One region of the Chelativorans sp. AA-79 genome, then DNA from elsewhere that is predicted to be linked to it. Evidence: predicted binding sites of a transcription regulator. Region 1 holds the regulator's gene; the other holds the start of a gene.
What was found. Region 1 encodes HrcA, which represses chaperone genes, less so after heat shock. Its sites were predicted from a motif close to GTTAGCACTCNCNNNNNGNGAGTGCTAAC; they were not measured.

Region 1 (7,061 bases):
TGCCTTGGTCAGCTCGCGCGCCACGACCGCCTGCCGCGGGCCGAGCACCTCGCCCATCGCGGCCATGCTGTCGGCGATCCGGCGCGGCGATTCGAAGAAGACGAGGGTTGCCGGCACCGAAGCGAGTGCCTCGAGCCTGCTCCGGCGCTGGCCCGCCTTGGAAGGAAGAAAGCCGGCAAACATAAAGGCGTCGGTCGGCAGGCCGGAGACCGAGAGCGCTGCCAGCACCGCCGAAGGGCCGGGGATCGGCACCACGCGCACCCCTCTTTCCTGCGCTGCCCGGACAAGCCGGAAGCCGGGATCGGACACGAGCGGCGTGCCGGCGTCGCTCGCAAGCGCTACGCTCCTGCCCTCCTCCACGATCGCCACCAGCCGCGCGGTAGCTTCGGCCTCGTTGTGCTCGTGGTAGGCCAGCATCCGTCTGCGAATGCCGTAGCGTTCTAGCAGCACGCGCGTCACCCGCGTGTCTTCGCAGGCGAGCACATCCGCCCCGGCGAGGGTTTCCAGCGCGCGCAACGTGATGTCGGAGAGGTTGCCGATGGGCGTGGCGACTAGATAGAGCGCGGGCGCAAGCCGCGGCGCGGCAATCTTCGCCCCGCCGAGGATGAATGAGCTGCGCCCGTCTTTTTCCTTCGCCTCCAACGTTGCCTTCCCCGTGCGGCGATCCAATATCTTGCCGGCCAACTCTTTGACATGTCGTCTGGCGGGTTGCAAATTCGCGGACCCGAACCGCTGATTGAAGGAAGACCGACAAATGCATCTGGCATGCGCACGTCGCGCAGGAACGATCACGGTGGCAGCGCTTGCGGCTTTCCTTTCCGCCTGTTCCACGCAGCAGGTCCCCTCCGGCCTGCCGTCGCGGCAGCCGGCGGCGACCGCCCGGCCGGCGGCGAATACGGTGCCGGCCCAGGGCGAAATCATCGGCTCGGGCGAAACGCGCGTCGCCCTCCTGGTGCCGCTCAGCGCCGAGGGCAATGGCGGCACCGTTGCGGGGGAGATCAGGAACGCTGCCCGGCTTGCGCTGGAGGATGCCGGGCTCGATACGCTTCAGATCGTGGTGAAGGACACCGGCGGCACGGAACCGGGCGCTTCAGCGGCCGCCGCAAGTGCCGTATCCGAGGGCGCGGCAATGATCCTCGGACCGCTTTTCGCAGCAAATGTGCGAGCGGCCTCCGTCGCTCTCGGCCCCGCTCATCCGCCCACCCTCGCCTTCTCCTCCGACCGCTCGGCGGCCGGGCCCGGCACCTATCTCAACTCGTTCCTGCCGGGAGATCTCGTCCGCCGCATCATCGCCTATGCCGCCTCGCAGGGCGTGCGGAGGGTCGTCGCCCTCGTTCCGAACGGCCCCGCGGGCCAACTCGCGGAGGCCGAGGCCCGGCGCGTGCTGCAGGCCTCGGGCGGTGAGGTCGTCGCCGTAGGCCGGTACGGGTACGACAACGCCTCGATGATGGCCGCCTTGCAGGAGGTGGCGCTGTCGATCAGCGATGCCGACGCGATCTTCATCCCCGACGGCGGCAACACGCCGAGCGTCATCGCCGCCGCGCTCAAGGGCATGGGCATCGATCTTTCAGGCAAGCGGCTCCTCGGCAACGGCCAGTGGACCAGCGCCAATCTCTCGGACCCCGCCCTTCAGGGCGGGTGGTTCGCCGATGTCGACCACGCCCGCCTCAACATCTTCAAGGGGCGCTACCAGCAGCGCTTCGGCGCCGAGCCCTCCGTGACCGCCTCGCTGGCCTATGATTCGGTCATCCTCGCCTCCGCGCTCGCCAGACAGGGCGGTGCCGCGGCCTTCACCCCGGCGTATCTGCAGACCGTGTCCGGATTCGCGGGCACGACGGGTACGTTCCGCTTCCTTCCCGACGGCACCAATGAGCGCGGCTATGCGGTCTATGAAGTGACGGACGGCGCTGCGCGGCTGATCAGCCCCGCACCAGCGAGCTTCACCGGAGGAAGCTGAGCCTATCGCGCCAGGTCAGCCACGAGCGCGTCGAGCACCACCATGCCGGCCGGCGTGGCGCGCAGGCGCGAGTTCCCGACGGGCTCCAGCAGGCCCTCCTCGCGAAGCACCGCCACGCGCTGCGGCGAGAGTGGATGGCCTGCGAGCTTTTCGTAGCGGTCGAGGTCGATTCCTTCGACGAGCCTCAGCCCCATGAGCAGGAATTCGTCCGCTTCCTCCGAGCGCGTGAGCATCTCCCCGCCGGTGACGCCGGAGCCCCGGGATTCCACGAGCGCCGCCCAGGTTTCCGGATGCTTCTCGGTGATCGTCACGACCCGGCGGCCATCCTCGACAAAGCGGCCATGGGCGCCGGGTCCGACGCCCACATATTCGCCGTAGCGCCAGTAGATGAGGTTATGGCGGCTCTCCGCGCCGGGCCTGGCATGGTTGGAGATCTCATAGGCCGGGAGTCCCTGCGCAGCCGTCACATCCTGCGTCGCCTGGTAAAGGTCCGCCGCAAGGCCGGGATCGATCTCCACGAGCTTTCCCGCCGCGCGCAGCGCGTGGAAGGGCGTGCCCTCCTCGATGGTGAGCTGATAGAGAGACAGATGGTCGGCCGCGTGGCCGATCGCCTCCTCAAGTTCAGCCGCCCAGGCATCCGCCGTCTGCCCCGGGCGGGCATAGATCAGGTCGAAGGACATGCGCGGGAAGATGTCGCGTGCCAGCCGGATGGCGCGCAGCGCCTCCTCCACATTGTGGAGCCGGCCGAGAAGGCGCAGATCCCTGTCGTTCAACGCCTGCACGCCCAGAGAGACACGGTTGACGCCGGCGGAGCGGTAGCCGCGGAACCGGTCCGCCTCCACCGAGGAGGGATTGGCTTCCAGCGTGATCTCGATCCCCGCCGGCATGCGCCAGTTGGCGGCAATGGCATCGAGGATGGCGCCGACGGTCTTCGGCTCCATCAGCGACGGCGTTCCACCGCCTAGGAAAATGCTGGAGACGCTACGCGGCCCCGTGCGTGCGCGCATGGTGGCCAGCTCGCGCGCGAAGGCGGTGACGAAGCGCTCCTGGTCCACCGGCTGGTGGCGCACATGGCTATTGAAGTCGCAGTAAGGGCATTTGGCCGCGCAGAAGGGCCAGTGGACATAGACACCGAAGCCAGGCCCCCCATCGAGCACTGCGGTCATGAAACCCCTAGCCTTGTCTGCGCGAACTTCTTGAAGGCACGGGCGCGGTGCGAGAGCGCATGCGCGTCTCCCGGCTTCCAGCCATGCTTTTCCTCCGCCGTCATCTCCCCGAAGGTCCTGTGATGGCCGTCCGGCTGGAAGACCGGATCATAGCCGAAGCCCAGCGTGCCACGTGGCGGCCAGACGAGATGGCCTTCCGCCTCGCCGCGGTAGAATTCCGCCTCTCCGTCGGGAAAGCAAAGGCAGAGCACGGCCACGAAACGCGCCCGCCGCCGCTCGGGCGTGAGGGCGCCTTTTTCCCGCAGCAGCTTCTCCACCTTATCCATGGCGGCGCCGAAATCACGGCTGCCGTCGGGCTGCGTCGCCCAGTCGGCGGTGTAGACGCCCGGCGCGCCGCCCAAGGCGTCTGCACACATGCCCGAATCGTCCGACAGGGCAGGCATGCCCGTCGCCTTGGCGGCGGCGAGCGCCTTGATATAGGCATTCTCCTCGAATTCCGTGCCGGTCTCCTCCGGCTCGGGCAGGCCGAGTTCGGCTGCCGATTGTACCTGATAGCCGAAGGGCGCCAGCAGATCGGCAAGCTCGTCGAGCTTGCCCTTGTTGTGGCTGGCGAGCACGAATTTCCTGTTTTCGATCGGCCTCACGTGAAACTCCATATGCGCGGCTCCGCGAATTCCAGCGAATTGCCGGACGGATCGCGAAAATAGATGGACCGGCCGCCCCGAGGCCATTCGAAATCGGCTTCGATGGCGACGTTGTGATCTTCGAGGTGCTTTTTCCACAGCTCGATTTCCGCTGCGCCCGCGGAGAAGCACAGGTGGCCCGGTCCGTGGGCACCGTGCGGCGGCACAGGCAGGCGGGCGCCCGCTTCCGGCGGCACCTCCGTCGCCTTCGGGTCGAACAGGAGCAGCACCGTGTCCCCGCAGCGGAAGAAGACGTGCCGTCCTTCCGCCTTCGCCAGGAGGTCGAGCCCGAGCACTTGGCCGTAGAAGCGCTCGGCTTCGGCCAGATCGTCCACATAGAGGGCGGCTTCGAGAATGGCTGCGGGCTTCATCGTGTCCTAGGCTAAAGAACCGCCATCTTCTGCAATTCCACCAGCCGGGCGATGCCTTTCTTCGCGAGCGACAGAAGCTCGTGGAACTGCTCTTCGGAAAAGGGAGCGCCTTCCGCCGTCCCCTGGATCTCGACGATGCCGCCTTTGCCGGTCATGACGAAATTGGCGTCGGTCTCGGCGGCCGAGTCCTCCGCGTAGTCGAGGTCGAGCACGGGCGTCCCCTCGTAGAGGCCGCAGGAGACTGCGGCCACATGGTCCTTCAGGACGCGCTCGACGGAAACCATCTGCCGGGCCTGCATCCAGGTAAGGCAATCATGGAGCGCCACGAAACCGCCGGTGATCGCGGCCGTGCGCGTGCCGCCGTCGGCCTGCAGCACGTCGCAATCGACCGTGATCTGCATCTCGCCCAGCGCCTGCAAGTCCACCACCGAACGCAGGCTGCGGCCGATGAGGCGCTGGATCTCCAGCGTGCGCCCGCCCTGTTTCCCGCTGGAGGCCTCGCGGCGCATGCGGTCGCCCGTCGAGCGCGGCAGCATGCCATATTCGGCGGTCACCCAGCCCTTGCCCGAATTGCGAAGCCAGGAAGGCACCTTCTCTTCCAGGCTTGCCGTGCAGAGCACCTGCGTATCGCCGAACTTGACGAGGCAGGAGCCCTCGGCATGCTTGGAAATGCCCCGCTCAAAGCTGACAGCGCGCATCTCGTCCGGTTGCCGCCTTGATGGTCGCATGTCTTCCTGCCTCCAGCTTCCCGATGGTGATTTTTGTGTTGGTGCCGGCTTGTAGCTTTCCAGGCCTCTCGACGCAAAGGAAAACCGCGTGCGCGAGGGCGCGCCGGCAGTTGTGTTCGCCGCTGCGCCGCTTATATTCCGGCACGGAGGCACGAGCATGACCAAGCCTGTGGCTGACCAGACGTTCCAGTCCCTCGATGCGCGCTCGCGCGACATCTTCCGCTTGATCGTGGAGAGCTATCTGCAGCATGGCGAGCCTGTGGGTTCGCGCAACCTTTCCAGGCTGCTGCCGACGCAGCTTTCGCCGGCCACCGTGCGCAATGTGATGAGCGACCTGGAGCAGTTGGGTCTCATCTATGCCCCGCACATTTCCGCCGGCCGCCTGCCGACGCAGCAGGGCCTGCGCTTCTTCGTCGACGCCTTCATGGAGATCGGGGACCTCTCCGAGGAGGAAAGGCGCGTGATCGAGGCGCAGATCAAGGCCTCCGGCCGCGGCCAGTCGCTCGACCATATGCTGACGGAAGCGAGCCAGATGCTTTCCGGCCTTTCGCGTGGCGCCGGCCTCGTGCTCGCGGCCAAGACCGAAGCCCCGCTCAAACATATCGAGTTCATACAGCTCGAGCCGCAGAAAGCGCTTGCGATTCTGGTTTCGCAGAACGGCGAGGTGGAGAACCGCGTCATCGAGGTCCCGCCGGGCGTGACGACCTCGCAGCTCATCGAAGCCTCCAACTTCCTCAACGCGCATATCCGCGGCCGTACGCTCGCGGAGGCGAAAACCGAGATGGCGCGGCTCAAGGAGGAGACCCGCGCAGCCCTCGATTCGCTGTCCCAGTCGCTCGTCGAGCAGGGCCTTGCCATCTGGGCCGGCACCGAGAGCGACGCGCCGGCGCGCATCATCGTCCGCGGCCGAGCGAACCTGCTCGAAAATGTGACCGCCCAGGCCGATATCGAGCTCCTGCGCCACCTGTTCGAGGATCTGGAAACCAAGGAGGCGCTGATCCAGCTCCTGGGACTCGCGGAAGAAGGACCGGGCGTGCGCATCTTCATCGGCTCGGAGAACAAGCTTTTTTCCCTTTCCGGTTCCTCGCTCGTCGTGGCACCCTATCGCGACCAGGAATCACGCGTCATCGGCGCGCTCGGGATCATCGGACCCACGCGGCTCAACTACGCGCGCATCGTGCCGATGGTGGACTACACGGCCCAGCTCGTGGGACGTTTGCTGCGGTAGCTTGAGCGGAGGGAGAATGTTCGGACTGATCGGAAAGATGCGCGCCCAGCCAGGCGAGCGTGAGACGCTGATCCGGATTCTGCTGGACTCCACCGGCGAGATGCCGGGCTGCCTCAGTTATGTGATCGCGAAAGCGGAGGACGATGCCGATGCGATCTGGATCACCGAGGTCTGGGACAGCGAGGAGAACCAAAAAGCCTCTCTTTCGCTGCCGGAGGTCCAGGCGGCCATAGCCAGGGCCCGGCCGCTGATCGCCGGCTTCGACAGCCATGTGCGCACGGTTCCCGTGGGCGGGGCTGGCTTGCCGTCCTGACCGGCCTCTTTTCCGCACCCCTTGATTTTAGGGTCACAAACCTCGATATCCGGCCCGGTTTCAAGGATAATATCGACGACGGATAGGCAATGAATACACACCCGAAGGACGACCGCGCGCCCGATCAGGACCAGGCCGAGGAGAGGGCCGTGGAGAATGGCGCCGAAGCGGCCGCATTCGCCGAGGGCGAGGGTGCCGCACCTGTCTCCGAAGAGGATGTTCTCCTTCGCCTGGCCAAGGAGAACGAGGAATTGAAGGAACGTGCGCTCCGCATCGCCGCCGAAATGGAGAATCTGCGCAAGCGCACCCAGCGCGATGTGACCGATGCGCGGGTCTACGGCATCGCCAATTTCGCTCGCGACATGCTCACCGTGTCGGACAACCTGCAGCGTGCGCTGCAGGCGGTCTCCGAGGAAGCCCGCGCGGAGGAGGCCGATCCCGGTTTCAAGGCGCTGGTGGAAGGCGTCGAGATGACCGAACGTGCCATGCTTGCCGCCCTGGAGCGCCATGGCGTAAAGCGCATCGAGCCGGAGGGTGAGAAGTTCGACCCCCATTTCCATCAGGCAATGTTCGAGGTGCCGAATTCCGAGGTGCCGAACAACACGGTCGTGCAGG
Region 2 (7,061 bases), 750 kb from region 1:
CGCGGAATTCGAGACGCTGGTGAGAGCCTCCGGGAGGCGGTCCGGCTTACCGGCCGCGGGTGCTCCGGCAGGCGTGGCGGGCCTCGAGATCCTCCGGCGCGGCAGGGGGCTTCCCCGCGATCCTTCCCGTGCCGGCCGGGCCATCCTCTGGATCGGCGCGCTCCTGCTCGTGGCCGGCGCGTTCTGGGTCAGCGGCGGGCATGCGGCGTTCGGCCAGGCTGCGACGATATTTTGAGCGACAACGGCCGCATTGCGCATTATTTCCTGGGGACAAGCGGGCAACCGCTCGCGGCGGGCGGGCATGTCGCCTTCTCCATGCTTCCGGCCGTTCCTAAGGATGGCGGGAAATCTGTTGCAGTCACCTTCAGGGAGCAAGCCGCACGATGCCTGTGGTCCGTGGCAAGCAAATCGAGGTCCTCTACTCGGCGTCCGCCATCGCGCAGCGCAATCTGGAACTTGCCAAACAAATCGCCGCGCGCGACCACCACGACCTGCTCGTGGTTTCGGTCCTGAAGGGCTCCTTCATCTTCGCCGCCGATCTGATCCGCGCCATGCATGACGCGGGGATCTCGCCCGAGGTCGAATTCATCATGATCTCGAGCTACGGCGCGGGCACCACGAGCGGCGACGTCAAGGTGCTGCGCGACATCGACAACGACGTGAGCGGGCGCGACATCCTGCTTGTCGACGACATACTCGAATCCGGAAAGACGCTGAAATTCACGCGCGACCTCATGCTTTCGCGCGGTGCGAGGTCCGTCTCGATCGCGGTGCTGCTCGACAAGCGCTCGCGGCGGCAGGCGACCCTCGAAGCCGATTTCGTCGGGTTCGAATGCCCTGACTATTTCGTGGTCGGCTACGGAATGGACGTGGCGCATGCCTTCCGCGAACTGCCCTTCGTGGGTGTCGTGAAAGGCGACGCCTGAGGCGGCTTCTTGCGCTCCGTTCAGCGAACGTCAACAATTGCCGGAGACAATCGCCCCATGGCAAAGCTTCTGATCGTTGACGACGACCTTTCGGTCCGGACATTCACCGCACGCGCTCTCGCCGCCGCCGGCCACATGGTGGACATGGCGGAGGACGGGGCCGATGCGCTCGACAAGATCGAGAAGGCGTCCGGCGCCTTCGATCTCGTCTTGTCCGACATCCGCATGCCCGCCATGGACGGGATCGAGATGGCGCGCACGGCGGCCAAGACCTTCCCCGGCCTCAAGCTCCTGCTCATGACCGGCTTCGCCGACCAGCAGGAGCGTGCGGCCGAACTGGACGGCACGGTGCTGGGCGTGGTCAACAAGCCCTTCTCACTGGCCGAGATCCGCGATCGCGTGGGCAAGGCCCTGGCGGCTTGACGCGGGATACTGAAGAACAGGCCCCCTCTATAGCCTTGCCGGCCAGAGGGGGTGTTGGGAGCATGGTGTCTTCAAGCACGAAGAAAAAAGGCGCGGCCGGAGGGCGGCCGCGCCCGATGCACGATAAATTTAGCCGGCTCAGAAATCCATGCCGGCGCCGGCGGGCATCGCCGGGGCGGTTTCCTTCTTCGGCCGGTCGGCCACCATCGCCTCCGTGGTGATCAGCAGGCCCGCGACGGAAGCCGCATCCTGCAGCGCGGTGCGCACCACTTTCACCGGATCGACGACGCCCATCTGGAAGAGGTCGCCATATTCACCGGTCTGCGCGTTCCAGCCATGGCCGAACTCGGACTTCTCGCGCAGCTTGCCGACGATGATGGAGCCTTCCGCGCCCGCATTCTCGGCGATCTGCCGGATGGGGGCCTCGATGGCGCGGCGCACGATGTTGATGCCGACCTTCTGGTCCTCGTTCTCGCCGCTGACGGCGTCCAGCGCTTTGGACGCGCGCAGCAGCGCCACGCCGCCGCCGGGCAGAAGGCCTTCCTCGACGGCTGCGCGGGTGGCATGCATGGCGTCGTCGACGCGGTCCTTGCGCTCCTTCACCTCGACCTCGGTCGACCCGCCGACGCGGATCACCGCGACGCCACCGGCGAGCTTGGCAAGACGCTCCTGCAGCTTCTCGCGATCGTAGTCGGAGGTGGTCTCCTCGATCTGCGCCTTGATCTGCGCCACGCGCCCTTCGATCTCGGCCTTGGAGCCGGCGCCGTCCACGATCGTGGTGTTCTCCTTCTCGATCACCACCTTCTTGGCGCGGCCGAGCATCTCGATCGTGACATTCTCGAGCTTGATGCCGAGGTCCTCGGAAATGGCCGTACCGCCTGTCAGGATCGCGATATCCTGCAGCATGGCCTTGCGGCGGTCGCCGAAGCCCGGCGCCTTCACCGCGGCAACCTTGAGGCCGCCGCGCAGCTTGTTGACGACCAGCGTGGCGAGCGCCTCGCCCTCGACATCCTCGGCGATGATGAGCAGCGGCTTGCCGGACTGCACCACGGCCTCGAGCACGGGAAGCAGCGACTGGAGGTTCGAAAGCTTCTTTTCGTGGATGAGCACATAGGGCTCATCCAGCTCGACACGCATTTTCTCCTGGTTGGTGATGAAATAGGGGGAGAGATAGCCCCGGTCGAACTGCATGCCTTCCACCACTTCGAGCTCGGTCTCCGCGGTCTTGGCCTCCTCGACCGTGATGACGCCCTCATTGCCGACCTTTTCCATCGCCTGGGCGAGGAAGCGGCCGATCTCCTGATCGCCATTGGCCGAGATGGTGCCGACCTGGGCGATCTCGTCGTTGCGGGTGACCTTGCGGGCGTTCTTCTTGAGCTCTTCGACGACGGCGGCGACCGCCTTGTCGATGCCGCGCTTCAGGTCCATCGGGTTCATGCCGGAGGCGACCGCCTTGGCACCTTCCTTTACGATGGCCTGGGCGAGAATGGTCGCGGTGGTGGTGCCGTCGCCGGCGGCGTCATTGGTCTTGGACGCCACTTCGCGCACCATCTGCGCGCCCATATTCTCGAACTTGTCCTCGAGCTCGATCTCCTTGGCGACCGTCACACCATCCTTGGTGATGCGCGGAGCGCCGAAGGACTTGTCGAGAACGACGTTGCGGCCCTTGGGACCGAGGGTGACCTTTACGGCATTGGCGAGGATATCGACGCCCTTGAGCATGCGTTCGCGGGCATCGGCATGGAACTTCACGTCTTTGGCAGCCATTTCAACACTCCTTCATAGGCAGCATTCGACTGATGGAAGAACTCTTTCGTTCTGCGCATCGGGCTTTCCGAAAAATCGCTCCGATTTTCGGACCGATGCGCTAGGCGGCCTTCTTCGCCTCGGCTTCCTGGTCGAGAATGCCGAGCACGTCGCTTTCCTTCATGATGAGGAGATCCTCGCCCTGCAGCCGGATTTCCGTGCCGGACCACTTGCCGAACAGGATGCGGTCGCCGACCTTCACCTCGAGAGGCACGAGCGTGCCCTTCTCGTCGCGAGCGCCGGGGCCGACGGCCAGCACCTCGCCTTCCTGCGGTTTCTCCTTCGCGGTGTCGGGAATGATCACCCCTCCCGCCGTCTTCTCCTCCGCCTCGATGCGGCGGACAAGCAGGCGGTCATGCAAAGGACGGAACTTCATGTCTTCCTCCTGGACAAACAGTTTCGAAGCACCTCCCGCGCCGGCCCGCCGGCGCGGTACGCGGCCCGTCATGGCGCCGCGCGCGAAAAATTTGGTTGTGCCTGAATCCAGCTTCAAGAGGTCTGCAAGGAAAAATTAGCACTCATCCCTTGCGAGTGCCAAAAAGATTTCCATTGGGGGGTATGCCTGCGACCTTGGGACGGGTGTGTCCCCGCCTTCGCACGCGGCAAAGAGGCGCCCGCGAAGCGGGTCGGTGCGGCGATGGCGCCGCGCGCCTTCACTGCATATCGAGGAGGCGCTCCAGATATTCGCGCTCCAGCTCGGGACTGAGAGCATCGCCGAGACGGCGGCGGATCGCATCCAGGATCTCTCGCGCGCGCTGCCGGTCGATCTCGTCCGGCACCTGGACGTCGTCACCGAAATCCGGCCCGGTCGTCGCCCGCGGACGGCCCAGCGGGTCGCGCCCGAAATTGCCCTGGCGGGTGCCCTGCTGGCCCTGGCCGCCCTGTTCGCCCTGCATGGCCTGCATCTGGTTCATCATGTCCTGGGCGCCGCGGCGCAGTGCTTCGAGCGCACGGCCCTGCTCGCCCACGGCCCGCTCGCCCTGACCTTCGCCGAGCGCGCCCTCGGCCTCGCCCATGGCTTCACCCGCTTCGCCGAATCCTTCTCCGGGCTCGATGCCGAGGCCGCGCAGCCCTTCCATCAGGCTCTCCAGGTCCTGCCGGAGCCCGCCCTGGCCCTCCTGCAGCCCGCGCAGGGCATCGGCGAGTTCCTCCGGGGACATGCCCTGGCCCTGGCCCTGACCTTGGCCCTGTCCCTGGCCGGGCGGCCGTCCCTGGCCGGGCGGCCGTCCCTGGCCTTGCTGGCCCATCTGTCCCTGCTGGCCTTGCTGACCCTGTTGCCCTTGCTCGCCCTGTTGACCGCGCTGCTGCTGATCGAGCCGGAAGGTCTCGTTCATGAGTTCCTGCTGGCGGCGCAGGAGCTCGCCCAGTTGGTCCATCTGCTGGCGCATCTCCGACTGCTGCTGCCCCTGACCCTGCTGGGGTTGGGCCATCTGCAGGTTGTTCATCATGTTTTCGAGCTGGGAGAGCAGATCCTGCGCCTGGTCGCGCGCGCCCGATCTCGCGAGATCCTCGATCTGATCGAGCATGCGCTCCAGATCGTTCTGGCTAAGCATCTCCATGTTCGGGTTCTGCGACATCTGTGGGTTCTGCATGGCGCGCTCGGCAAACTCGCGCATGAACTCCTGCATCGCCTCGCGCAGCTCCTGCATCAGCTCCGCGATCTCCTCGTCGCTGGCGCCGTTCTCCAGCGCCTGCTTCAAAGCCTCCTGCGCCTGGCGCAGACGCTTTTCGGCGGCGGTGAGGTCGCCGTCCTCGATGATGAGCGCGATCTCCCAAAGCTCGTTCACCACATCGCGCAGCGCATCGTCGCTCCGCGCGCCGGAAAGGCGCGAGCGCACGGCCGAGAGGAGAAGGAAGTGCGTCGGCTCTGTGAAGGTCTCTTCCGGCCACAGAAGCACGGCGTCCATGAGGGAAAGCACACGCGGTTTCTTCTGGGCGTCGAGCGCCAGAACGCGCCGCTGTTCGATCACCGAACGGGCGAGCGGATTGGTGAAGATCCGCTCCGGCAGACTGAACCTCTTCGTCTCGCTCTCACTCGTCTGGTCGGCCGCATCGGTCGCGGACAGAGAGAGCTCCACCTCGGAGCCTGCCCATGGGTGCTCAGTCAGGTCGCGCGACGTCTTGGCCGCCTTGCGGTCGCCCCCGCGCGGCAGGGTGAGCGGCATTTCCGGTGCCTCGAACAGCGGATGCGCGTCTGGATCGGCCTCGGTCGGCACGAACCTGGCCTCCGCGCTCGCCACGCCGTAATCGTCCTCGATTTCGTAGGCGAGTTCCAGCGCGCCGTTCACCGCCCGCTTCGGATCCTCCACGAAACGGATCTGCGGCGGCTCGTCGGGAATGACCGAGAAGCGCCAGTTCTGCTGTTCGCGGACGCCGCTGCGCAGGCTCATGACGCCGTCGGCGGCCAGGATATGCGAGAAACGCACCGCCGCGCCGGTCTGCGCCGCCGCGGCAGCATCCTCACTGGTCCCCTCCTCCGGCGCGATCGGCTGTTCGGTGCCGGAAGCATCCATGAAGGTCAGGGCCTCATCGCCCGATCCACCGCTGACACGAACCGCGACCGTGCTGTTTTCCGGCACGCTGAAAGCCTGCTGCTCGCGATTGGCATCGGCGGTGAGGAAGACGGGCGGCCGGCGTGTATAGGCCGGCGGCGTCACCCATGCATCGATGCGTGCGGAGGCCGTCTGCCCGTTCGCCGCCGGCGGCTGCAACGCATCGGCGATGCGGCCGCCGTAAGGTCCGGTGGAATAGGCGAGCGCGGTCACGAAAAGGAGCGCCGCCACGGCCCGCAAGCCGAGCGGATCGCGCTCGGGAACCGATGTTCGCGGCAGGTCGCCCCTGAGCCGCGACAGCCGCTCCGCCATGCGTTTCTGGTGCTCGCGCCAGAGCGCGGCGGCAAATGCGTCGTCTTCCCGCGAGGCGAGGCGGTCCGTCTGCGTGGAGACCGGGGCGTGTTCCAGAAGATTTCTCTGCTCGATGCGACGATCGACCTCGCCCGGGGTGGGGGCGCGGAAACCGCGGAAGAGCCAGAGGCTGGCGACCGCACCGGCGCCGAGGATCCCCAGAATGCCGAAACGCCCCCAATCGGGCAGGATGCGGAAGACGCCGAACCAGGACAGGCTCAGGAAGAGGCTCGCCAGCACCAAAAGCGGCAAGAGGATCGGCCACAGCCGTTCAACGATGATCGCGCAGTGCACGACGGCCCGGGTCCGCCGCAGGCGGCCGACAAGTCCGGGTTTCAGGCCGTTGGTGGGGCGGGGTTCAGCCATCGATCCTTTCCAGGGGTCCAGGGCGAACCGCGCAAGGCACGCCCTAGCTTAAGATAGCATCAAACACGGCAAAGGCGAGGCGACGCCGCCACACTTTGCGGAAACGCTCTTCACAATGACGTTGGGAAAGAAGCTGTTGCGGAACGCTCCCGCACGTCACGTCGCCAGAACGTCGCTCCACTCGGGATGGCGTCGGAACTGGGCGGCGGCGAAGGGGCAGAGCGGCCCGACCTTCCACCCGTTCTCCCGGGCATCCTCGACGGCGTGCGACACCAGCGCCTCGCCGACGCCCTGGCCGCGGAAGCGCGACGGCACCTCGGTATGGTCGATGATGATCTGGCTTGCACCGATCCTGACGAAGGTCATCTCCGCCTCGTCGCGGTCGGCGGCGTGCACGTAGCGGCCCTTGTTGCCGAAATCCTGGCGGGCGATCTCAATCGCGCTCATTGGCATCTCTCTTTCCTTTGCCGCCGCCATAGGGAGCAAGGAAGTCCCTTGCGGCATCGACCTCGTTGGATCGCAATTCATGGCCGCCCTCGTGCCAGACGAGCTCGGTCGCGGCGCCGGCCGCCTCCAGATAGGCGACGAGCCTGCCGGTGAGCGCGGCCGGGCAGATCGGATCGTGACGGCCCGCGGT

Region 2: PVE73_RS03540 (co-chaperone GroES) is a predicted target of HrcA. The motif match lies at 3,666-3,694, and genes of this name have one in related genera.

The regions. Positions count from the first base shown of each region.
Region 1 is NZ_CP120361.1:5,248,216-5,255,276, forward strand. Features, by position in the region: gene rsmI (16S rRNA (cytidine(1402)-2'-O)-methyltransferase) at 1-642, opposite strand, end outside; gene PVE73_RS25575 (penicillin-binding protein activator) at 755-1,957, shown strand; gene hemW (radical SAM family heme chaperone HemW) at 1,960-3,123, opposite strand; gene rdgB (RdgB/HAM1 family non-canonical purine NTP pyrophosphatase) at 3,120-3,779, opposite strand; gene PVE73_RS25590 (VOC family protein) at 3,764-4,177, opposite strand; gene rph (ribonuclease PH) at 4,189-4,905, opposite strand; gene hrcA (heat-inducible transcriptional repressor HrcA) at 5,063-6,133, shown strand; gene PVE73_RS25605 (antibiotic biosynthesis monooxygenase family protein) at 6,150-6,446, shown strand; gene grpE (nucleotide exchange factor GrpE) at 6,536-7,061, shown strand, end outside.
Region 2 is NZ_CP120361.1:692,196-699,256, reverse strand. Features, by position in the region: gene PVE73_RS03560 (hypothetical protein) at 1-235, shown strand, start outside; gene hpt (hypoxanthine phosphoribosyltransferase) at 384-926, shown strand; gene PVE73_RS03550 (response regulator) at 984-1,349, shown strand; gene groL (chaperonin GroEL) at 1,488-3,116, opposite strand; gene PVE73_RS03540 (co-chaperone GroES) at 3,217-3,531, opposite strand; gene PVE73_RS03535 (TIGR02302 family protein) at 3,809-6,424, opposite strand; gene PVE73_RS03530 (GNAT family N-acetyltransferase) at 6,581-6,877, opposite strand; gene PVE73_RS03525 (alpha/beta hydrolase) at 6,858-7,061, opposite strand, start outside.